One region of the Paeniglutamicibacter sp. GQ140 genome, then DNA from elsewhere that is predicted to be linked to it. Evidence: riboswitches for the same ligand, from Rfam matches in the RefSeq annotation. Region 1 holds a riboswitch; each other region holds the start of a gene.

Region 1 (8,525 bases):
CGGGCACCTGCTCCACTGCGACACCAACCATCCAATCTAGATGAGAAATGTTCTCAATAGCAGGGCTAGCGTTACGCGCCTTGGTCATTGTTGTGAATGATTCTCATTTAATTTACGGTGATTCCCATGTCACACGAAAAATCACTCACCAAGCGCCATGGCCAAGCCGACGCCACCCGCCGGTTGCGCATGGGCGCCGGAGCCCTGGGGCTCATGGCCGCCGGAGCCCTGCTGGCGGGCTGCGCCGCCAGCGCGCCAGGCCAGGCCGCACCGATCTCGGGAGCTCAGGCGGCGAGCCCGAGCGCGAAGATCGCCGAGGCCGGATCCGCCACTCCGCGGCTCGTGCTCACCTATGACGGGGGACTGCTGGTGGCGGACGCGCGTGACGGCGCAGTCCTCTCGAACCACAAGCTTGCGGGCTTCAACCGCGTCAACCCAGCGGGCGATGGCCGCCGGGTGCTCGTCTCCACCGCCGGGGGATTCCAGGTCCTGGACTCCGGTGTCTGGTCCGAAAAGCATGGTGAACATGCCCATCACTACACCTCAGATCCCTCGCTGACCGAGCTGGTGTTCCCGGCCGCCAAGCCCGGGCACGCAGTGGTCCACGCCGGGCACACCGCCCTCTTCGACGACGCCACCGGCAAAATCAACATCTTCGAATCCACCCAGCTGGACAACAGGGCCCTGCCCCGCACCGAGGACGTGGCACTGCCCGAAGCGCACCACGGGGTGGCCGTGCGGCTCGCGGACGGGACCCTGCTGGTCACCGACGGCAATGCCGAGGCCGTCAACGCGGTGAAGCTGCTCTCCGCGCCGGATGCCGAGCACCGGCGAACCACCGTGGCCGAATCCCGGCAGTGCCCCGGCGTCCACGGCGAGGCGGTCGCCAAGGACGAGGCCATGGTGGTCGGCTGCGAGGACGGCATCCTGGTCATCAAGGACAAGAAGATCGCCAAGCTCGAGGCGCCTGATGCTTACGGACGGATCGGAAACCAGGCAGGATCCGAGGTCTCGTCCGTGGTGCTCGGGGACTATAAGAAGGACAAGGACGCCGAGCTCGAACGCCCGCAAACCTTTTCGTTGACGGATACCGCGACCAACACCCTCAAGCTCATCGACATCAACTACAGCTATTCGTTCCGCTCCCTGGCCCGCAGTGCCGGAGGGGACGCGCTGCTGCTGGGAACCGACGGCAAGCTGCATGTCTACGACGTGAAGAACGGGAAGGAAAAGAAGGCCATTGCCGTGGTCGGCGCATGGGAAGAACCGATCGATTGGCAGCAGCCGCGCCCGACTGTGCACGTCTCCGGGGGTACCGCCTATGTCACCGAACCGGCCACCAAGGAGTTGCACTTCGTGGACCTGAAGACCGGCAAGGTCTCACGGAGCGTGACCCTGCCGGAAGTTCCCAACGAGATCACCTCGATCAAGGGATAGCGGGAACCCGCGCCCCAAGGGAAACAAAAAAATCGTGGGTCGGTGCCGTTCCCCTCGAACGGCACCGACCCACGATCGGTTCATGGTGGCGCTAGCCGGCGGTAACCAGCTCGACGCTGACAGGGGTCGGGTTGCTGAAGATGTCCAGCACCGGGCAGCGTGCATCGACGGTTGCCTGCAGCTCCTCGTAGCGCTCGCGCGTCTCCGGGCCATCGATCTTGACCGTCAGGCGCACCTCGCCGAAGCCCGGGCGGATGGTTTCCTCGATGCCGAAGAGACCGCGGACATCCAGGTCGGCCTCCGCGCTGATTTCCAGTGAGTCGATCTTGAGACCCAGCTGGTGTGCGTACAGGCGGTAGACCACGACCTGGCAGGAAATGAGGGCGCCGAGGGCAAATTCCACCGGGCTGGCCGCCACGTCGTCCCCGGCCAGTGCCTCCGGTTCGTCGACGATGAAGCGGTGCTTTCCCGCGGTGATTTCGCTGGACACCGAACCGGTGGACACTCCGCTGGCCTTGAAGGTCAGCGCCGCGCTGGCCGTGTTGGCGGCAATGCGCTCGCCCCAGGCGGTGCCTGCCGCGGTGAGCTTTTCTGCGCGAATCTCATCAAGGGTGCTGTCGATCAGGGTTTCGGACATGGAAGTTCGATCCTTTCGTGGTTGGCGCATGCCTTGCACAACGCCATACTTACGCCGATCCGGTTGGGTGGCGTCGAATCTTCACCTGGCGCACCCCGCTATGACGAAGAGGGTTGCGGTCCAATCGACCAGGGCCGTGAATGATTGGAGCTCGTGATTCTGTCTACGAGTGTTGCCGATTCCGTGGCGCCCGCGCAAAGCGCAGCCTTAACAAATCTTCACGATGAAACGCTCTTTCGTCGAACAAGTGCCCGTTCTTTTGCCGATTCGGGCCAATGCGGCGAATGGATCAAGGCGTTGGAGGCAGCATGGCGAAGAAACCACGCCGCGTGCCGGGGCCGATTTCACTGCCGGGAAACGCCATGGGAGCCCGTGCTATCCGGCAATCGGCCGGGTTCGGAACGGGCGGTCGTCCCGGGGGCGAACAGGCGACATGGATGCGCCCAGACTCGCCGACGCCGTCGGCCCCGACCCTTCCAGGTGGAGGGCCGGGGCCGGGGAACGGTTTCGCGCCAGTCAGCTTTCGCGTGCCGGGGCGTCGTTGGCGTTGAGCTTGGAGAGCAGGTCGGCGAAGCGCTTGATTTCCTCGGGGTCCCAGGAAACGAGCCGGTTCCTCAGCAATTGGCGCGACGCCGCGCTGGAGGCAAGATAGCCCGCACGCGCGGGTTCGGTGATGCTGACCAGCATGGCCCTGCCGTCGCGCGGATCCGGAACGCGGGTGACCAGGTCCTTGGCCTCGAGCCATTTGATCATCCGGCTCATGGTCGCCTTGTCCACCTGGAGTTCCTCGGCAAGGATGATCTGCTGCTGGGCGTGCTCGCGCGCCAGGATGGAGAGCACCTTGTAGCCCAGCGGCTGAAGTTCAGGATGGATCGCGGCGGCGCGCTTGCGGATGGCCTGGCGCGCCTTGACGACCATGATTGAAAACTCTTTTTCCACGTCCTCGATCAATGGATCAAGGGTTTCGTGATCAGTTGCCGATCCCGGGTCGGGTCGGGATTCGGAGAACGGTGAAGTCATGGGAATCATTTTAGTGGCGATCCGCCGATTCGAATCCTTCGCGACGGCGCGTTTGCCATTTCCGCGCGCCGGCGTTTTGCCTGCGTGGCGCCGCGCCGGCCCGGGCCTGTCCGCGGTGTTGACCTCGGCTGTTGCCCACGAACCCGATGCGGCAGTTCCCGCCGGGTTGGACCCCCAGCGAATTCACGGCAAACTATCGGTCCGAAGGCTTCACGGATCCGGTTGCGGCGGGCACAATTGCTAATTGTTGAACACCGCCAAACGATGGAGAACACCATGGGCACGATTCTCAACCCCTACATCAGCTTCCGCGATACGGCGCGTCCCGCGCTCGAGTTCTACCAGTCGGTATTTGGCGGTGAACTGGATTTGCGCCCCTTCGCGGACTACGACTTCGCCAAGACCGGCAATCCGGAGGATGACAACAAGATCATGCACGGTCACCTGCGTGCACCCAACGGCCTGAACCTGATGGCGGCCGACACCCCTGCCTCCATGGAGTGGAAGGGCGGCACCGCCATCTCCGTCACGCTCAGCGGCGACGACAAGGACGAAATGACCGCGTATTGGAAGAAGCTCAGCGAGGGTGCCACGATCGGCGAGGAGCTGGCCGAGGCCCCGTGGGGAGACTCGTTCGGCATGCTCACGGACAAGTTCGGGGTTGACTGGATGGTCAACATTGCCGGGCCCGGGAACGCGGGGCAGTAAACGCCCGTTCCGCAGGCGAGGGGGCCAACGTCACCAAGCCAGCATGAAAAATGCGTGGGTTAGACCCTGGGCGGTCCAACCCACGCATTTTTGCGTCGATGGCGTGAGGGCGACAGCCAGCGAGCACGGGTGCGTCCTGGCTGCGGCCGCTTCGCCTGGACCACGCCCACCCTGCCTTTGTCAGGATCCGGTTTCCTTGGCCCTTCGACGGCGCTGCCCATATGTTTCCATGTCGTAGTCGTTGCCGAAGGCTGCACGAAATGGGTGTTCAATCCGGTCAAGGATGTGCGGCCTTCGGCCCGTTCGGCGCGGGCTTCCTTGACCTCCAATCCGCAGCGAACCAGACTCAACCGTAGTCAACACCGTATTTCCAGGAACAGAGGATGCCCCGATGGAACACGAACTCGATCTCATAGTCATCGGCTGGGGCAAGGGCGGAAAGACGCTTGCCGGAACCATGGCCCGTGCCGGGCAGCGGGTGGCAATCATCGAGGCATCGCCTGATATGTATGGCGGCACCTGCATCAACATCGGCTGTGTTCCCACCAAGGCGCTGATCCATGACGCGGACATCCGCCCCGGTAACGGATTCGACCCCGACTACTTCGATGCGGCGGTGCTGCGCCGGGACAAGCTGACCGCCGCGATGCGTGCCAAGAACTTTTCCATGCTGGACGGGCTGGATTCGGTCATCACCATCACGGGCAGGGCCAGCTTCATCTCGCCGCGCCGCATCAGGGTCGAGGCCGGGGAAGAAACCCTCGAACTTGAGGCCAAGCGGATCATCATCAACACCGGCGCCGTGCCCACGATCCCGGACCTTGACGGCGCGCGCATCGGCGGGCGCATCCACGACTCCACCACGCTGCAACACGCGCCGCTGCCCAAGACCCTGGTGGTGGTCGGCGGCGGATACGTCGGGACCGAGTTCGCCTCCATGTTCGCGCACTTCGGCTCGAAGGTCACCGTGCTGGACCGCGGGGCACGGGCACTGAAGAAGGAGGACGAAGACGTTGCCGCCGAGGTCCTCGAGGCGCTGAACGACGTGGGGGTGGAGGTGCGGGTGGGAGCCAGCGTGAAGCGCATCGGCCAAGACACCGACTCCGCCCTGGTGCACTACGATCAAGACGGCCAAGTGCGATCAATCGAGGCCGACGCGGTGCTCATTGCACTCGGGCGAACCCCGGCCACCGGCGGGCTGAACCTGGAATCCGCAGGCATCGAGCTCACCGCATCGGGGGCCATCAAGGTCGATGGACGCATGGCCACGACGGCCGAGGGCGTATACGCGCTGGGGGATGTGAACGGCGGGCCCCAATTCACCTACGTGTCCCTTGACGACAACCGCGTCGTCGCCGATGCAATCCTGGGAACCGGCAAGCGCACCACGGCCGACCGCGTTGCGGTTCCCCACACGATCTTCACCACCCCGCCATTGGCCCGCGTCGGGCTCAGCGAGGACCAAGCTCGGGCGCAGGGCCTGGAGATCAAGGTCGCCGTCAAGAAGGTAGCCGAGATTGCCGCGATGCCCCGACCCAAGATCGTGGGAGATGCACGCGGCATCGTCAAAATCGTGGTCGATGCCGACTCCGACCGGATCCTCGGCGCGGCCCTGATGCACGTGGATTCCCAGGAAGTCATCAACCTTGTCGCGCTGGCCATGCGCCAGGGAGTCACTTCATCCACGCTGCGCGATTCGATCTTCACCCACCCCTCGTCGACGGAGGCGTTGAACGAGGTGCTCGGTTCGTTCGCCCGCTGATTCCTCCTCGGTCACGCGGGGACCCGGATGCGGTGACTGAAAGCCGCAGACCATAAGATAAAAGCGTGCAAGACCTGCTGACCAGCCTGGGCCCCGCACTCGACCTCATAGGGTGGGTGGCGCTCATTGCCGCGGCCGGATTCTATGCCTTTGCCGTGGCCGAACGTCGCCGGGATGCGGAATGGAAGACCGCCGATTATGAGATCGCCGTGCTCGAGGGGCAGGAATGCCTGGTTTTCCACACCGCGGACGGCACCATCCGCAGCGAGCTTCTGGTGCTCGAACACCCCCGCGCTCCCGAGGGCAAGGCGCTGGTGTACTACCGGGAAGACAAGTCCGGATCCTGGCAACTGGAAAAGCCGCGCTCAAACGTGCGCTTCCTGTATTGGACGGCGGCGGCCCTGGCGGCCGTCTTTGCACTCAGCAAGGTCCTGGGCATTATTGCCCACTGGGACTAGCCAGCCCGGGAATTCACGCCAAAGCGCGATGATCCGGGAACCGGATTCCTCATTGGCCGCCATCCACAGGTCGATTCCCACCACCGGCGCATGGAGGTTCCGTTGCGCGCAGGAATACGCCGGCGAACCGACAAAGGGGTTTTGGATTCCGGGATGTCGACGTCTCGGCTGACCCGCAGGAGCTTCCCGTCGAGGCCCGCCGTGCGCCGGTGCATCTTTACGGCACGCGCGTGGTCCGCGCCGGCCCAAGACCACAAAAGCGGCCCGTTTCTTCGGGGACACCGCAGGAGATGCCGGTGACCCCGGAAGAACCGGGCCGCTTGATGATGGTGTGCGACTACTTCGCGGCGGTCAAGGAATCGACCCATTCCTGGTTTTCGGAGATCCACTGGTCCACGATCGGGGCGTAGTCCTGGGTGTCGGCACCGTTGAACATCGCGTTTTCAAGGGAGAAGAGCTTCTCGTCATCGATCTTGAAGTCCTTCATCCAACCGGTGAGGGTCGGGAAGTCTTCCTTGAAGGTCAGGCTGCCGTAGGTGCTGATGTGCTCGGCGGTGCCCAGCGTGCCCTTGGGATCCTTGAGATCCTTGATCGGGAACGCATCATAGGCCCAGTGCGGACGCCACAGTGTCACCAGGACGTCGTCGCCGGCATCCGTGGCCTTCTTCAACTCGGTCAGCATGGCGGGGGTGGAGGAGGTCACGTAGTCCATCTTCTCCAGACCGTACTGCGGGATCACTCGCTCCTTCGTGGCCTTGGTCAGCCCGGCTCCCGGGTCGATGCCCACGATTCGATTGCCGAACATGTCGGCCTTGCCGGCGAGCTCATCCAGGGACTCGATGTCCGCGTCCTTGTTCACGGCCACGGTGAGCTTGGCGTCCTCGTACCAGGTGCCCAGCTCCTGGATCTTGTCACCATACTTTTCGGCCTGGGTCGCGTGGGTTTCCGGAAGCCAGACGTCCATGGCCATGTCGAAGTCGCCGGTGGAAATGCCGGAGAAGACCGGGGCCACGTCGGCGCTGGTCAGCGTGACGTCGTAGCCCTTCTTGGCCAGGATGCGCTCCCACAGGTGGGACACGGCAAGGCCTTCGTCCCATCCGGCGAAGACACCGATGGTGACGTCCTTCTTGTCACCGTTTTCCGGGCCGGCGGCCGCGCCGCTGCCGGAACCGCACGCGGTCAGCGCCAGGGTCGAGGCCGCGGCCACTGCTATCAAAGATGCGAGTTTCTTCCTCATGATTCGTGCCTTTCTCGACGGCCCCGGTGTTGCGGGGCCGCTAATGGGGGGTGATTACGCTGCAACGTGTTGCTTGGACCTGCTCAGCGAAGCGGTGACGCGATCAAGGAAGATCGCGAGGATGACGACGGAGAGACCCGATTCCACACCCAATGGGGTGTTGAGGCCGGTCAACGCCGCGTAGACGGCGCCGCCGAGCCCTCCGGCGCCGACCATTCCGGCAATGACAACCATGGATAGCGAGAGCATGATGATCTGGTTGATGCCGGCCATGATGGTGGGCATGGCCAGGGGGATCTGGATCTGGCGCAGGATGCGCATCGGTGAGGCACCGAAGGCCTGGCCTGCCTCGACGACTTCGCTGTCCACGGAGCGGATGCCCAGTTCGGTGAAGCGGGCACCCGGTGCCAGGGCAAAGATGATGGTCGCCACGATGCCCGGGACCGGTCCAATGCCCAGCAAAAGCAGCACCGGGATCAGGTACACGAATGCGGGCATGGTCTGCAGGAAGTCCATGACGGGTTTCACGACGCCCGAGACAGCGCCGGACTTTGCCGCAGCGATGCCCAGCGGGACGCTGATGATCACCGCGACCACGGAGGCCACGAGCACCAAGGCCAGGGAGTGCATGGCGTTTTCCCATTGGTTCATGCCGTAGATCAGCAGGAACCCGACGATGCTGCCCAGTGCCAGCTTCCAGCCCTTGAGCCAGAACGCCAAAGCCGCGAGCACGACGATGACTGCCCAGAACGGCGGTGCCGTCAGGACCCAGTCGAGTCCTTGGTAAAACTGTGCGAAAAAGGCCTTGACGCCGTCGAAGAAAACTCCAAGGTTGTCAATGACCCAGTCAAGGGCGCTTTCGGCCCATTTGCCGACGGGAATCCTGAATAAGTCGTTGGCCATTAGAGAGTGCCTCCCGCTTCACCGGATGGCTCCTGGGTGAAAATTTCTGGTCGTTGGCTGCCATCGTCGCTTCCGGCGGTTTGGCCCGGGACGACGATCTGGATCGCGTCGGTCGAAGAGGGAACATTGCCCAGCGCGGCCAGCAGCGTCGCACGCGCGACCGCGCCGACCAGCCTGCCCTTCTCATCGACGACCGGCAAGGGCGTGTTGCTTTCCACGGAACGGCCGAACAAGTCGTTGAGCGCGGTTTCGGTGGAAACCGCGTCGTCCGCCCGTGTCAGGATCTCGGTCAGGTCGGACCCTGCGCCGTCGACCAGGGCCATGACCTCGCGGTCGGTGACGATGCCGCGGAAGTTGCGGTGC
Region 2 (7,468 bases), on a different contig from region 1:
AGAGCCCCTTACTGTTCTTCCTGATCCTGCTTGGGCCATTCGAAGAGCGAGGGGCATTTCTGCGCCCGGCACCGCCGGGACCCGGCATTTTTGCCGGCCGCGCTGAATCGAGCAAGGGGGAGGATCCCATGCCAGCAATCGTGATCGTCGGCGCCCAGTGGGGCGACGAAGGCAAAGGCAAGGCCACTGACCTATTGGGTGGCCAGGTTGACTACGTTGTAAAGCCAAACGGCGGCAACAACGCAGGTCATACAGTCGTCGTTGGCGGTGAAAAGTATGAGCTCAAGCTCCTTCCCGCCGGCATTCTTTCGCCAAATGCCATCCCGATCATCGGCAACGGCTGCGTGGTCAACCTCGAGGCGCTCTTCGAAGAAATCGAGGGCCTGCAGGCACGAGGTGCCGACACCTCCAAACTGCGCGTGTCGGCCAACGCGCACCTGGTGGCCCCGTACCACCAGACCATGGACAAGGTCACCGAACGCTTCCTGGGCAAGCGTGCCATCGGCACCACCGGGCGCGGCATTGGCCCTGCCTACATGGACAAGATCGGTCGCCTGGGCATTCGCGTGCAGGACGTCTTCGACGAATCCATCCTGCGCCAAAAGGTCGAGGGCGCCCTGCGCCAGAAGAACGAGCTGCTGGTCAAGGTCTACAACCGCCGCAGCGTCGAGATCGAGGAAATCGTCGAGTATTTCCTCTCCTACGCCGAGCGCCTGCGTCCGCTGGTGATCGATGCGACCCTCGAGCTGAACAACGCGCTGGACGCCGGGAAGGTCGTGCTCATGGAGGGCGGCCAGGCCACGTTCCTGGACGTGGACCACGGCACCTACCCGTTCGTGACGTCCTCTAACCCGACCGCCGGCGGTGCGTCGGTCGGCTCGGGCATTGGCCCGACCCGCATCAGCCGCTCGATCGGCATCATCAAGGCCTACACCACCCGCGTGGGCGCAGGTCCGTTCCCCACCGAACTGTTCGATGAGATGGGTGAATACCTGCAGAAGACCGGCGGCGAGTTCGGCGTGAACACCGGCCGCCCGCGTCGCTGCGGCTGGTACGACGCGGTCCTGGCCCGCCACGCCTCGCGCGTGAACGGCTTCACCGACTACTTCGTCACCAAGCTCGACGTGCTGACGAACATCGAGAAGATCCCGGTGTGCGTGGCCTACGACGTGGACGGGGTGCGCCACGACGAAATGCCGATGACGCAGACCGATTTCCACCACGCCAAGCCGATCTTCGAGTATTTCGAGGGCTGGACTGAGGACATCACCGGAGCCCGCACGCTCGATGACCTGCCGAAGAACGCCCGCGACTACGTGTTGGCGCTTGAGGCCATGAGCGGCACCCGCTTCTCCGCCATCGGCGTGGGACCGGACCGCGAGCAGACGATCGTCCGCCACGACTTGATCAACGACTAAGTCCGGGCACGCGCGAGGGCGCGGTGCGGGCCGGGTTCATTTGAACCGGCCGGTGCCGCGCCCTCGCCGTATCCCCGGCATCCTGCCGTACCCGCGGCGGAAGGACGCGCAGCCTCCCTTGCGTGTGCCTTCCCGTCACATTGTTCGGGCCGGGGCCAAAATAGGTGCAGCCGATCCACCGGATGGGTGATTGTCGCTAGGCTGGGTGAAAGCACTCCGCGACGAAGGGAATCGCCATGAAGGTCAGCGTTGGTCAATTTGCCCCCACCGGGTCGGTCGCCGACAACTTGGAAACCATGGAACGACTGGTTGCCAAGGCGAAGGCCGAAGACGCCGACCTGGTGCTGTTTCCCGAAGAGGCCATGCTCGCCGTTTCCCAGGTGACTGGTCCGCTGAACGCCGCCATCGAAGGGAACTGGACGAAGTTCGTCCAGCAGCTCTCCTTCATGGCAGCGGAGCACAAGGTTGCCATCGTGGCCGGCGGCTATGAGCAGAGCGGCGACGAACGGCCCTACAACACGCTGGCGGTGCTGGGGGACGACGGGAAGATCCTGGGCACCTACCGCAAGATCCACCTCTACGACGCCTTCTCCTACCAGGAATCCAAGTCGATCAAGGCCGGGGACGTCGCCGAGGTCCCCGTGTTCGAGATCGCCGGCATGAAGGTCGGGGTGTTCACCTGCTACGACCTGCGCTTCCCGGAAATTGCCCGGAGGCTGGTCAACGAGGGTGCCGAGCTGTTGCTGGTGGCCGCCGCCTGGTTCAAGGGCGAGCACAAGATCGAGCACTGGGAAACGCTGCTGCGAGCCCGCGCGATCGAGAACACGGTCTGGGTCGCGGCCGCCGGAACCAGCTCGAGCCACACCATCGGGCACTCAGCGATCCTGGACCCCATGGGCGTGCCCATCGAGTACCTGGGCGACGACGCCGAGGGCCTGGTGACGACCGACGTCACCCGCCGGCGCATCGACGAGGTGCGCGAGTTCCTGCCCGTGCTGGCCAACCGCCGGCTGTAACAAGGCACTGCCCGGGGAACCCGTGCCGCCGCCGTCCAGGTGCCCGCACGGGTTCCCTTTTGCCTTCCCCCGGGGCCGGCGGATCGGCGCAAGCGAGGCGCCTGTATTAGACCAACGAATTTCACATTTTCCGGCATGTACGCTTCGGGCTCCGCCCACTACTATTGGTGCTCGATGTAACTCCAATTAGGCAGGACAGGGCAGTGGGCAATACCGATACACAAATGAATGAAGCCATCATCGAGGAATGGGCCGAGGCAACGGCGCAGGCCTACAACGACTCATTGTCCGGCCTGGACCTGGCCCGTGTGCCGAAGGCGGTGCGGGCCTTCATTGAACTGTATGGGCAGAGCAAGGACATGACCTTCAACTCCGACTACTCGCCGATCGACTACTTCGAGGAACACCCTGCCTCGGCGATCGGAATCATCCTCGACACCCCCGAGGCCCTGGAGTTGCTGGACGACGACGAGGAGGAGGCGCTCGAGGACATCCTCGGGTTTGCCGAGGCCTGGGCCGAGTTCGATTCGAACCAGCAGCCGGACCTTGGGATCTCCGAGGCCGACGACGACGACACCGAGTGGTAAAGACAGCCATGGCCCGCCGCTGAGCGTCGGGCCGGCACCGGAGACCGGGCGGGAGATCCCGCGGGTTCCCGCCGACGACGAAGGGTCCGTTCCCGAAACCACTTGGTTTCGGGAACGGACCCTTGTTCTTGCGCCGCCGGTCCTGCTAGGCGAGCAGCTGGCGCTTGGAGGAAATGACGCCGGTGTTGAAGCCGGCCAGGCGCAGCCCGCCGTGGAAGCGGGCGTGCTCGATCTTCACGCAGCGGTCCATCACCACGTTCAGGCCGTTGGCCTCGGCCTTGGCCGCGACCTCCTCGTGCCAGGAACCCAGCTGCAGCCACAGGGTCTTGGCGCCGACGGCGATCGACTCGTCCAGGACACCGGGCAGGTCGTCGTGCTTGCGGAAGACCTCCACCAGGTCCGGGGTCTCCGGCAGGTCCGCCAGCGACTTGTAGACCGGCTGGCCCAGGATCTCATCGAGCACCGGGTTCACGAAGTAGACCTTGTACTTGGAGGAGGACAGCAGGTAGGTCGCCACGAAGTAGCTGGCGCGCGAGGGCTTGTTGGAGGCGCCCACGATCGCGATCGACTTGGTGTTGCGCAGGATCTCGAGGCGTTCGGCCGCGTTCGGGCCTTCCCAGGTGCGGATCTGGACTGCGTTGCTCATTACTTGGCTCCCGTCACGGCGGCCGCGCGGGCGGCGTCGATGGAGCAGGCCGCCCCGTCGTAGCTTTCCCCGGCGGGGGCATCTGCCACCTGCTGCGAGGCGGTCAGCGCCTGGTCCAGGTCCCAGAGGATGTCCTCGAGGTCCTCCAGGCCCACCGAGAAGCGGATCAGGTCCTCCGGCACGCCGGCGGCAACCAGCTGCTCGGCGGAGAGCTGCTGGTGGGTGGTGGAAGCGGGGTGCAGCACCAGGGTGCGCACGTCGCCGATGTTGGCCAGGTGGCTGGCCAGCTGCAGCGCCTCGATGAAGGCGGTGCCGGCGGCGCGGCCGCCCTTGACGCCAAAGCTGAACACCGAGCCGACGCCCAGGGGCAGCAGCTCCTTGGCGCGCTCATGGTGCGGGTGCGAGGGCAGCCCGGCATAGTTCACGTAGCTGATGCGCTCATCGGCCTCGAGCCATTCGGCCACGGCCTTGGCATTGGAAAGGTGCGAGTCCATGCGCTGGGGCAGGGTCTCGACTCCCTGCAGCAGCTGGAAGGCCGACTGGGCCGGGAGCGCCGGGCCGATGTCGCGCAGCTGCTCGGAACGCAGCTTGGTCAGGAAGCCGTACTCGCCGAAGTTGTCCCACCAGGAGACGTTGCCGTAGGAGGCCACCGGCTCGGTCATCGCGGGGAACTTGCCGTTGCCCCAGTTGAACGTGCCGGCCTCCACGACGACCCCGCCCAGGGTGGTGCCGTGTCCGCCGAGGAACTTGGTGGCGGAGTGGATCACGATGTCGGCGCCGTGTTCGATGGGGCGCAGGAGGTACGGGGGAGTCAGCGTCGAGTCGACCACCAGCGGGAGGCCCGCGGCGTGGGCGACCTCGGCCAGGCCCTTGAGGTCGGCGATGTCGCCCGAGGGGTTGGCCACGACCTCGGTGTACACGGCCTTGGTGTTCTCCTGGATGGCGGCGGCGAACTCGGCCGGATCCGTGGAGTCGATGAATGTCGTCGAGACCCCGAAGCGGCGCAGGGTCACGTCCAGCTGCGTGATGGTGCCGCCGTAGAGCTTGGAGGAGGCCACGATGTGGTCCCCGGCCCCGGCCAGCGCGGCGAAGGTGATGAACTCGGCGGCCATGCCCGAGCCGGTGGCCACCGCGCCGATGCCGCCCTCGAGGGACGCAATGCGCTCCTCGAATGCGGCCACCGTGGGGTTGCCGATGCGCGAGTAGATGTTGCCGTACTTCTGCAGCGCAAAGAGGTTGGCTGCGTCGTCGGAATCTTTGAAGACAAACGAGGTGGTCTGGTAGATCGGAACGGCGCGCGAGCCGTGCTCGGCGTCGGGGGTGCCGCCGGCGTGCAGCGCACGCGTGCGGAATCCAAATTGGTGTTCGGCCATGGTGGCTTGCGACTCCTTGTCGACTGGTTCTTCGGCCCCGCGCATGCGTGGGGCCATCGCGGCAGGAATCCCGGGATCAATGTCGCTTACCCGTCCGGGTTCGGGCGGAAAGCAGCTCCATCGTTTCTGGCGGTAGCACCGTAACCACCGGCTGTGGCAGGTTGCTGCGGCGTCATCAAACCAGATCTCTCGGCCGCTCGGGATGGTTGTAACAGTCTCTCAATATGTCCGATTGTGACCCAAGTTTGAGTCCTTACGTTGCGCGAGGCACAGCCCGCGCGATTCCCGGCCGCCGCCGCGCAGCGCCTATGCTCGAGCCATGGACACCGCGCTGGCACTGGTACGACACGGGCAAACCGACTGGAACCTCGCCGGGCGCCTGCAGGGGCGCACCGACATCGAACTCAACGGGACGGGCCGCGAACAGGCGCGCGGGGTTGGACGGAAACTTCGGGGCCAGGGCTGGGACCTGGTGCTCGGCTCGCCGCTTTCCCGTGCCGCCCGGACCGCGCAGTTGATCGCCGAGGAGCTTCAGGCCGAAACCGGCGACCCGGTGCCCGAGGTGATCGAGCGCGGCTTTGGCCCGCTCGAGGGCCGGATCATGGCCGAGATTCCCGACGCGGAGGCCAGGCTGCTGGCGGAGCGGACCGAGGACAGGCAGGACGTGCTGCACCGTGCGGTGCCGGCCCTGCAGCGGCTTCTCGAGGCGAATCCCGGGCGCCGCATCCTGGTTGTCAGCCACGGCGCCACGATGCGGATCGTGCGCGACGCGCTCCCCGGCGAACCGTTGGGCACCAAGGTGGAAAACGGGGAAGTGGTCCACATCGATCCGACGCGGCTGGCGGAACTCGTGCGGGAACTGGCGCCGGCGATCGCGCGCTGAGCCTGCCCGGCCCCCCGGCTAGGCGTCGATCACCAGGTCCGTCCGCGCGGTCGAGCAGCACGGCAGGAACTTTCCGGCCTCGATTTCCCGTGCCCGGATCCCGCCCTGGTGGTTCATCTCGACGTCCCCGGAGAGCTTGACGATCTTGCAGGAGCCGCACATGCCTTCCTGGCAGTTCGCGCCGATCCTGACACCCGCCCGTTTGGCCGCGCCGAGGATCTTTTCCTCGGGATTGATCAGGACATTGATGCCCGTGCGAACAAAGGACAGGGTGAGGCTTCCGGTGCCGACGGTGTCGAACGAAGAGGCGTCGGGGGCGGAGGGGTCCGCTGTTTCCTCGGGCTCTGCCTCGGTGGCCGGAACCTCGGAATCGACGGGTTCTGGTGCGGCAAAGTCGGGGTTGGCCGCCTCGAGCGGCATTCCAGTGGCCTCCAGGGTTCCCTCGTCGTCGTAGGCCGGTTCGTAGAGACCGAGCGCGCTGGGCTGGCTTTCGTAGTAGTCCTCCGCGGAATCGGCGATTTCCTCGGCGATTTCTTCGGCGATCTCTCCGGCCAGGGCGACTTCGGCCTCGTATTCCAGGATGGTCTGGCGGTCTCCGGAGAAGAATTCCATGTGGATGGAGGTGTCGTCGACGCCGACCGCGGCGAGCAGTTCGGACACGTTGTTCAGGTAGCCCTCGGGGCCGCAGGCGTAGACCTGGCGTCCGTTGGCGTCGGGCGCCACCTCGTCGAGCATCGCGGTGGACAGCCGTCCGGTGAGGCCTTCCCAGTCCTCGGGTACCTGGCGGTCGCCCAGGGAGAAGTGGACGGCGACGCGGGAGTCCACGGTGGCGATGTAGCCCAATTCCTGGTGGAAGGCGAAGCCCCCGGGTTCGGCCCCGTGGTACAGCACCACCACGTCGGCCTGTCCGGGCAGTGAGTGGATGGTCCGCAGCATGGACATGATGGGGGTGATTCCGGCTCCCGCGGCCAGCAGGAGGTAGCGTGCCCGCCGGTCGGCGTCGGGCAGGTGAAAGGCGCCGACGGGCCCGAGCATCTCGAGCACCGTGCCGGGTCCGATGTTTTCGTGCACCCAGGGCGAGACCCGGCCCTTGGGATCGCGCTTCACCGTGATGTCGAAGGTCCACGGTTTCGTGGGCGAACTGGACAAGGAGTAGCTGCGGTCCATCGGGTCCCCGCCCTCGCCGTTCACGGGGAAGGCGATGTTCACGTATTGGCCCGGACGGAACGCCAGGGGCGCGCCGTCGGCGCGGCGGAACACGAAGGTCAGCATGCCCCCGACCTCGGGAACAATCTCGACGCATTCGGCCAGGAACTCCTGCGGATGCCAGGGGCCCAGTGCGCGGGCGGCACTGGCAGGTCCCTCGGTGCTGCCCAGCACCCGGTTCCACGGCATTTCCAGGCCGCGAATGCGCTGTGGCTCCTGATGGGGCGCGGTAATGGTCGTGGTGGTGGGCTCGCTCACGGTCGTAGGCTCGGTCATGGTTGAGGTGGTGGGCTCGGTCGTGGTCATGGTCACGACAGGTGCTCCTGCACGCGCTGGACG
Region 3 (7,468 bases), on a different contig from region 1:
GTGCGGCTCGCGCCCCGGGAAGGTCACGGTGTCCCCCGCGTCGAGGTCAAACCGCTCGTTGGCGAAAATCAGCACGAAGCGCCCGGAGAGGACGTGGAGCACCTCGACCTCGCAATCCACCGAGTAAAGTTCCTTTTCGCCCTCGCCGTGCGGGGCGATGACGGCGCGAATCACCTGCAGGCGCCGCTCCGAACGCGCCGTCACCAGCCTCTCGACAATGCCTTCGCCGCCCAGTGAGATGCGCGGCGCCTCGGCAAGCCTGACGACGTGGGTGTCCGGCTGGGTGAAAAGCTCCCCTACCTCCAGGGACAGCACCTGGCACAGCGTCACCAGCGATGCCACCGAGGGGCTGGTCAAGTCGCGCTCCACCCGGGAGAGAAAACCCTTGGTCAATCCCGTGGATTCGGCGATCTGGTCGATGGTCAGGCGCTGGGCGTGACGCGCCGCCCGGATCCGCGAGCCAATGGCGAGGGCAGCACTGCTGGGCTCAACGGGCAGGGCTTTCATCGGCGCGGGTCTCCAGGGTGGGCTCGAAGGAAATAATGCGTTCATCCAGCTTAGGTGCAATTGACGTGTGCGACACCTCACATTAGCCTATAGAACAACAAAAGTTTACTATCAGGCATCCCAGAGGTGCGCACCCGGTTTCGTTCCCAGCAAAGGCTCACCCATGGAATTCATCAATGGCACGATCGTCGCCGCCTACTTGGCGGCCATGCTCATCTTCGGCTGGTGGGGAAAATCGCGCACCAAGAACAGCAGCGACTACCTCGTGGCAGGCAGGCGCCTCGGCCCGTTCCTGTACACGGGCACGATGGCGGCGGTCGTCCTGGGCGGGGCATCCACCGTGGGCGGCGTCGGCCTGGGCTACAAGTTCGGAATCTCCGGCATGTGGCTGGTCGTGGCAATCGGCGCCGGCGTCATCCTGCTCTCGCTGCTCTTTGCCCCGACCCTGCAGCGCCTGAAGATCTTCACCGTCTCGCAGATGCTCACCCTGCGCTACGGCAGCAAGTCGGCGACGAACACCTCCGGCATCGTCATGCTCGCCTACACGCTGATGCTCTGCGCCACCTCCACCAGCGCCTATGCGACGATCTTCGTGGTCCTCTTCGGCTGGGAACGCTGGATGGCCATCGCCATCGGCGGGGTCATCGTGGTCATCTACTCCACCATCGGCGGCATGTGGTCGATCACCCTGGCCGACCAGGTCCAGTTCGTCATCAAGACCGTGGGCATCTTCTTCCTGATGCTGCCCTTCGCGCTGAACGCCGCCGGGGGCATGTCCGGGATCCGCGAACGCGTCGGGGCCGAGTTCTTCAGCTTCACCGGCATCGGCGTGCAGACGATCATCACCTACTTCGTGGTCTACACCCTGGGCCTGCTCATCGGCCAGGACATCTGGCAGCGCGTCTTCACCGCCAAGACGCCGAAGGTGGCCCGCTGGGGCGGCACCACCGCCGGCATCTACTGCGTGCTCTACGGGGCCGCCGGCGCCATCATCGGCATGGCCGCCAAGGTCGCCCTGCCGGACATCATCGGCGCGGACACCAACAAGGACGTGGTCTACGCGGAGGTCGCCACGCAGCTGCTGCCCGTCGCCGTCGGCGGTCTGGTGCTGGCGGCCGCTGTCGCAGCCATGATGTCCACCGCCTCCGGCGCGCTGATTGCCGCTGCAACCGTAGCCCGCACCGACGTCACCCCGTTCGTGGCCAGCTGGTTCGGCAAGCAGCTGCACGTCAACACCAACGAGAACCCCGAGCACGACGTGCGCGCCAACCGCATCTGGGTGCTGCTGCTGGGAGTGGTCACAATCGTGCTGGCCATCATGGTTTCCGACGTGGTCGCGGCGCTGACCATCGCCTATGACATCCTGGTGGGCGGCCTGCTGGTGGCCATCATCGGCGGTCTGGTCTGGAAGCGCGGGAACGGGCTGGGGGCCGCCGCCTCGATGGCCGCCGGCTCCATCGTCACCCTGGGCACCATGATCGTCCTGGAAATCCAGGCCGAAGAGCGCTTCGATGGCATCTACGCCAACGAGCCGATCTACTTCGGGCTGATTGCCTCGGCGCTGACCTTCGTCGTCGTCTCCCTGCTCACGCGTCCCACCAACCCGGCGGTCATCACCCGCTGGAATGCGCGGGTCGCCGGCCAGGCGGACGCCGAGGGCGCGGACCTCACCGAGGTTGCCGGACGCTAGCACCGGACCCTGACCCCGGAAAATCCCGGTTGAGGGAGCCCGTCCCCGCGCACCATGCGCGGCGACGGGCTCCCCTTTTGCCACGGTTCCCCCTTCCCAGCCATGCCCCGGCGCTCCTAGGGTGGGTACCATGGACGATCTCAAGGACCACCTCTCCACGTACCTGAACCACACCCGCGAAGCCATGCTCTGGAAGGTCGAGGGACTCAGCGACAGGGAAATGACCCGCCCCATGGTCGGCTCCGGCACCAATATCCTGGGCCTCATCCAGCACCTGGCCTCGGTCGAGTACGGCTACTTCGTCGAATGCCTCGGATTCACGGTTGACGACGAACGCTACGACGCGCTGATGGCCGACCCCGAGGCCAGCGCCGACATGTGGGTTCCCGGCGACGTCCCGTGCTCCGAGATCCTCGCCTTCTACCGCCGGGCCATCGACGCGGCAAACCACAACATTGCCGCCTTGCCCCTGGATGCCCCGGCCACGATTCCCTGGTGGAAGCCGGAAAAGCGCGACACGACCCTCGGTCGCCTGCTGCTGCACATGAACGTGGAGACCGCACGCCACGCGGGGCATGCAGACATCCTGCGCGAGCTCATTGACGGCTCCACCGGAATGCGCCAAGAGAACACGAACATACCGCCCTACGATCCTGCGGGCTGGACCCAATTGCACGAAAACATCCTGCGGGCCTCCGAATCGCGGTAATGTAGTTCCCAGCTTCACGAGACGCGTCGGCAAGCTCCGACTAAGACGCGCACCAACCCCAGGTTCATGGGTGGTTCGGATGAAGAAGCGGCCGTGGCCACAAGGCGCGGCAAGAGCTGACGAAAGGTCTTCGACCCCGCCATGGCACGTTCCATTCCCGTGTTGCCCCTGCTCGATGTCCACCGCTCGGTCGTTGAACTGCGCCTCGCGGGTTGCTGGCACAGCTACCACGTTGCCGACGCCCCCGCGCTGGCCGCGGCGCTGGCCAACGCCGCCGGTTCCACGCGCTGGGACCCTGCCGCCGGCCAGCTGTCGGTGCGGATCCCCCGGGCAGGCAACCCCGCTGGCCAGGCCCTGGTTTTTAGTCTCAGCGAATTCTCCCTTGCCCTTCCGGACGCTACACTCGTGGGTTGAAGGGGAGTAGTTCCCAAACCCGCCCACCCGGCGGGAAAGCGGTGCGTCGACATACTGGTTACAACGCGGTAACCCGGCAAACCACCTGCGGCAACGGGCATTCCCGTCCGGCCCCAGGCGAACGAGACCTTCGGTCCACACATTGGTGGCCCGAGGCTCAACGCACCCAAAAAGCATTCATGCCGGGCCTCCCCATCACACGGTCCCGCGGGGCCGTGAACGCCCACATGAGGATGAGAGCATGACGCAAACAGCGCCAACCCCCACTCCCGCCCAGATCAAACGCTGGCGCCAGTACCTGGCTGACGAAATCGCCGAGGGCGCGGTCTACCGCGAACTTGCCAACAAGCGCCAGGGCGAGGAACGCGCGGTCCTGCTGGGACTTGCCGCCGCCGAAACCCGCCACGAGGAACACTGGCGCTCGCTGCTGGGCGAGCACGCCGGGAAGCGGACCCGGCCCTCGATCCGGCGCACCATGCTCCGTTTCCTGGCCCGCCACTTCGGCTCGGTCTTCGTCCTGGCCCTGGCCCAGCGCGCCGAGGGAAACTCCCCCTACGCCGCGGACACCGACGCCAGCCGCCAAATGGCCGCCGACGAGCTCGTCCACGAAGAGGTCGTCCGCGGCCTGGCCACCCGCGGCCGCAACCGGCTCTCGGGCAACTTCCGTGCCGCCGTCTTCGGCGCGAACGACGGTCTGGTGTCCAACCTGGCCCTGGTCATGGGCATCGGAGCGACCGGCGTCGCCACCTCCATGGTGCTCTTCTCCGGCATCGCCGGCCTACTCGCGGGCGCCCTGTCGATGGCCGCCGGCGAATACGTCTCGGTCCGGTCGCAGCGCGAACTGCTCTCGGCGTCGAAGCCCACCCAGGTGACCCTTTCCGCCGCCCCGGACCTGGACCTGGATGCCAACGAACTGGTGCTGGTCTACAAGGCCCGCGGCATGAGCGACGAGGATGCGGCGCACCGTGCGGCCGAGCGCATGGGCATCTACTCCTGCGACTGCAACGCCTCGCTCTCCCTGCATCCCGAGCTCGAGCAGGAATCCGCCAAGGTCGAGCACGAGGAAATCGGCTCCGCCATGGGTGCCGCCTCCGCATCGTTCTGCTTCTTTGCCTCCGGTGCGGTGATCCCGATCCTGCCGTTCATCTTCGGCATGGGCGGCACGCCGGCGATCCTGCTCTCCGCCGCATTGGTCGGCCTGGCCCTGCTGGCAACCGGCGGCATCGTGGGCCTGCTTTCAGGCGCGTCCCCGGCCAAGCGCGGCCTGCGCCAGCTGGCCATCGGCCTGGGCGCCGCGGCGGTCACCTACGCCCTCGGCCTGCTCTTCGGCGGCTCCGTGGCCTGACGGTCCCACGACGGACTCAACGCCGGGTGCCGCCATTTCCCTGGATCCGGGATTCGGCGGCACCCTTTTGGCTTCCGGCGCCCGCGCGGGATGTTGTTTGCAGGTAAGGTCAGGCGCCCCTCGCAAGCAGTAGAACATATTTTCTATTTTTAAAGAAACTATGTTCCAATTGTCGGTGACCCGTTCTATAATGGAAGCATGGCAACGACGTCATCGAGCGGCATCCCTTCCGCCGGCACCTCTGGTGCCGGAAAGGACCTGGGCTACGATGCACTGCTGGCCGACGGGGCGGACATGGACGCACTGGTTGCCGAGCATCTTGCCCGCACCGGCACAGACGGAATCCTGTCCCTGGCCGCCGCGGTGAACGACGCCCCGGTGCTGACGGGTGTCCATGAGGCGGTGTCCGCCGTCGGCGCACTGGAAACCTTGAAATGCGCCGCCACGGCGAAACAGGCCGACCACAGCGTCGCCTACCAGGACTCCCTGATCGCCCATCGACAGTGCACAGGCGTCAGGGAGAAGAACCCGGCCTGGGGATCCAGCGGGGACGTCGCCCTGGCGATGCACCTGTCCCCGCACAGCGGGTCCAAACGCACCAGCGACTTCCGGATCCTCGCCGAAGACCTGCCACTCTCCCATCAGGGGCTGCGCCAGGGCATCATGACCTGGGACCAGGCACGCGTGGTTGTCAGCGGCACCCGGAACCTCAAGATCGAAAACCGGAGAATGATCGATGAGCTGTTGTGGGAGGACACCCACACGTGCTTCCAGTCCGGGACCGCGGCCCTGCGTGAAATGGTCAATTACTGGGCTCTCGTCCTCGAACCGGAAACTGCCGAGCAAGAGGAAGCGGACGCCACCGAAAAGCGATACGCCAGCGGCTACCGGGTGAATGAAAACACCGTGAGGATCATTGGCGAGTTCCCCCTGGACCAAGGCGTTCCGATCCTGCAGGTCCTCAGCCGCGAAACCGGTCGTCCCCGAAAGCCCGGGGACGACCGCACCAACGCGCAGGTCGCGGCAGACACCGTCTTCGAGGCGATTACCGACACCAAGGCCACCGGTTCCCGGCCGGTGGAGCTGCTGCTGATGATGGACGCAGAGAGCCTCACCGGCGACGGCGACGAACCGGCGCTGATCCCGGGCCACGGATACATCAGCGCCACCAAGGCCAGGTCACTGGTGGCTGGCGATCCGGAGCACCCCCTGGACACCTGGTGCCGGCGCTTCTACGCCGCCCCGGACACCGGCAAGCTGGTCGCCATGGACTCGGCGGCCCGCAACTTCGCCGGAAATCTCAAGCGCTTCATCACCTTCCGCGACCAACGCTGTCGCACCCCGCACTGCAACGGCCGCATCCAGGAACTCGACCACGTCGTGCAGGTGCACCGCAACGGCAAGACCACCGAGCTCAATGCCGCTGGTCGCTGTCGTACGTGCAACCAAACCAAGGAAGCACCCGGCTGGGACGAGGAACCATTGCCCGGACGGGGCCGCCATTCCTTCAGGATCACCACCCCCAGCGGCCACAGCTACACTTCCACGGCTCCGCCACCGCGGCCAACGACCGGCATGGGCCGGCCACTTCAGCGAAAATAGCCGCCCTCCGCAACGCGCGGAAAACCCACGCCCCACGCCACCGGGGATGCACCCACGCATCCCCGGAACGGCCCTGCGCCCATGGACGCGCGAGGCCACGAATCAGCCGGCGAGCGCCCCGCGGGCCAGGTCCGCGGCACCCACCAACCCTGCATCCGGCCCAAGCTCTGCGCGGGCCACCTGGGCAAAGGGCCGGTAGCCCCGCCCACTGAGGTTTTCGCGATACGTCGCCTCGGCCGTTTCCACCAGCAACGGAACCGCGGCACCCAGCCCGCCGCCGATGACGAAGATGCCCGGATCCAGCACCGCGGCCAGGTTGGCCATCCCCCGGCCCAGCCATTGGCCGGCTTCGATGAGCAACTCGCGGCAGGCCGGATCCCCGGCGGCGGCAAGGGTGGTGACAAGTTCACCAGTCACCAGGCGGGGGTCGTTCCCTGCCGCCTCGCGAAGTGCATGGGCCACCGGCGAGTGCACTGCCATGAGGCTCCTTCCCTCGCGTGCCAGCGCATTGCCCGACGCGTACTGTTCCCAGCATCCGCGGTTGCCGCAGGCGCAGCGCTGTCCGCCGGGCACGATGATCTGGTGGCCGAATTCGGCCGCGACCCCGAACCTTCCGCGCTGCAGTTTCCCGTCGATCACAATCGACCCGCCGATCCCAGTGCCGAGGGTCAGGCAGACCACATGCTGTTGTCCGCGGGCGGCACCAAAACGGTACTCGGCCCAGCCGGCGGCATCCGCGTCGTTGCTCAGCAGCACGGGCCTGCCGGTGGCTGCCTCGAGCTTCGCATGCAGCGGCTCGTTGCGCCACGCCAGGTGCGGGGAGAAAAGCACGGTGCGCCCGGCCGGGTCCAGCCAGCCGGCCGCCCCCACGCCCACCGCGGCCTCCGGATAGCCCGCGCCGAGTTCGGCGACCAGGGCGGCCACGGTGTCCAGGACCTCGTCCGGCTCGTGCCCGACGGTGGCATGCCTGGTGCGCCGGGATACCCTCCCGTGGCCGTCAACCAGTCCGGCGGCAATCTTGGTGCCGCCGATGTCGATGCCGATGGCAGGTTCCGCGGCACTCATGCAAGCCCCCGCACGCCGGAGATCGAGCCGTCGTTCAGCTCCACCAGGATGCGCACCGCCTCGGCCGCATCGTCGACCAGGAAGATCTTCTCCTCCATCGCCCGGCCCGCGGCCAACTCGGCAAGCAGCGGGTAGG

What was found. A riboswitch is a leader RNA that binds a small molecule or an ion and turns the genes downstream of it on or off. The one in region 1 is predicted to bind S-adenosylmethionine.
Region 2: linked by a shared signal. The riboswitch ahead of AC6CHY_RS10215 (O-acetylhomoserine aminocarboxypropyltransferase/cysteine synthase family protein) and the one ahead of AC6CHY_RS00865 (OsmC family protein) in region 1 are both predicted to bind S-adenosylmethionine.
Region 3: linked by a shared signal. The riboswitch ahead of AC6CHY_RS09650 (hypothetical protein) and the one ahead of AC6CHY_RS00865 (OsmC family protein) in region 1 are both predicted to bind S-adenosylmethionine.

Annotation. Positions count from the first base shown of each region.
Region 1 covers NZ_JCAXDW010000001.1:182,773-191,297, reverse strand. The annotation lists gene aztD (zinc metallochaperone AztD) at 127-1,437, shown strand; gene AC6CHY_RS00865 (OsmC family protein) at 1,529-2,074, opposite strand; SAM riboswitch class IV at 2,115-2,233, opposite strand; gene AC6CHY_RS00860 (MarR family winged helix-turn-helix transcriptional regulator) at 2,591-3,094, opposite strand; gene AC6CHY_RS00855 (VOC family protein) at 3,371-3,802, shown strand; gene AC6CHY_RS00850 (FAD-dependent oxidoreductase) at 4,194-5,564, shown strand; gene AC6CHY_RS00845 (hypothetical protein) at 5,630-6,022, shown strand; gene AC6CHY_RS00840 (glycine betaine ABC transporter substrate-binding protein) at 6,360-7,259, opposite strand; gene AC6CHY_RS00835 (ABC transporter permease) at 7,314-8,162, opposite strand; gene AC6CHY_RS00830 (quaternary amine ABC transporter ATP-binding protein) at 8,162-8,525, opposite strand, start outside.
Region 2 covers NZ_JCAXDW010000006.1:30,877-38,344, forward strand. The annotation lists gene AC6CHY_RS10195 (adenylosuccinate synthase) at 129-1,418, shown strand; gene AC6CHY_RS10200 (carbon-nitrogen hydrolase family protein) at 1,655-2,434, shown strand; gene AC6CHY_RS10205 (hypothetical protein) at 2,659-3,021, shown strand; gene AC6CHY_RS10210 (CoA-binding protein) at 3,167-3,667, opposite strand; gene AC6CHY_RS10215 (O-acetylhomoserine aminocarboxypropyltransferase/cysteine synthase family protein) at 3,667-5,040, opposite strand; SAM riboswitch class I at 5,155-5,249, opposite strand; gene AC6CHY_RS10220 (histidine phosphatase family protein) at 5,360-5,923, shown strand; gene AC6CHY_RS10225 (ferredoxin reductase) at 5,942-7,405, opposite strand; gene AC6CHY_RS10230 (aromatic ring-hydroxylating oxygenase subunit alpha) at 7,438-7,468, opposite strand, start outside.
Region 3 covers NZ_JCAXDW010000005.1:264,166-271,633, forward strand. The annotation lists gene AC6CHY_RS09635 (cupin domain-containing protein) at 1-507, opposite strand, end outside; gene AC6CHY_RS09640 (sodium:solute symporter family protein) at 671-2,197, shown strand; gene AC6CHY_RS09645 (DinB family protein) at 2,328-2,906, shown strand; SAM riboswitch class IV at 2,919-3,028, shown strand; gene AC6CHY_RS09650 (hypothetical protein) at 3,048-3,320, shown strand; gene AC6CHY_RS09655 (VIT1/CCC1 transporter family protein) at 3,562-4,665, shown strand; gene AC6CHY_RS09660 (HNH endonuclease) at 4,864-6,267, shown strand; gene AC6CHY_RS09665 (ROK family protein) at 6,370-7,332, opposite strand; gene AC6CHY_RS09670 (LOG family protein) at 7,329-7,468, opposite strand, start outside.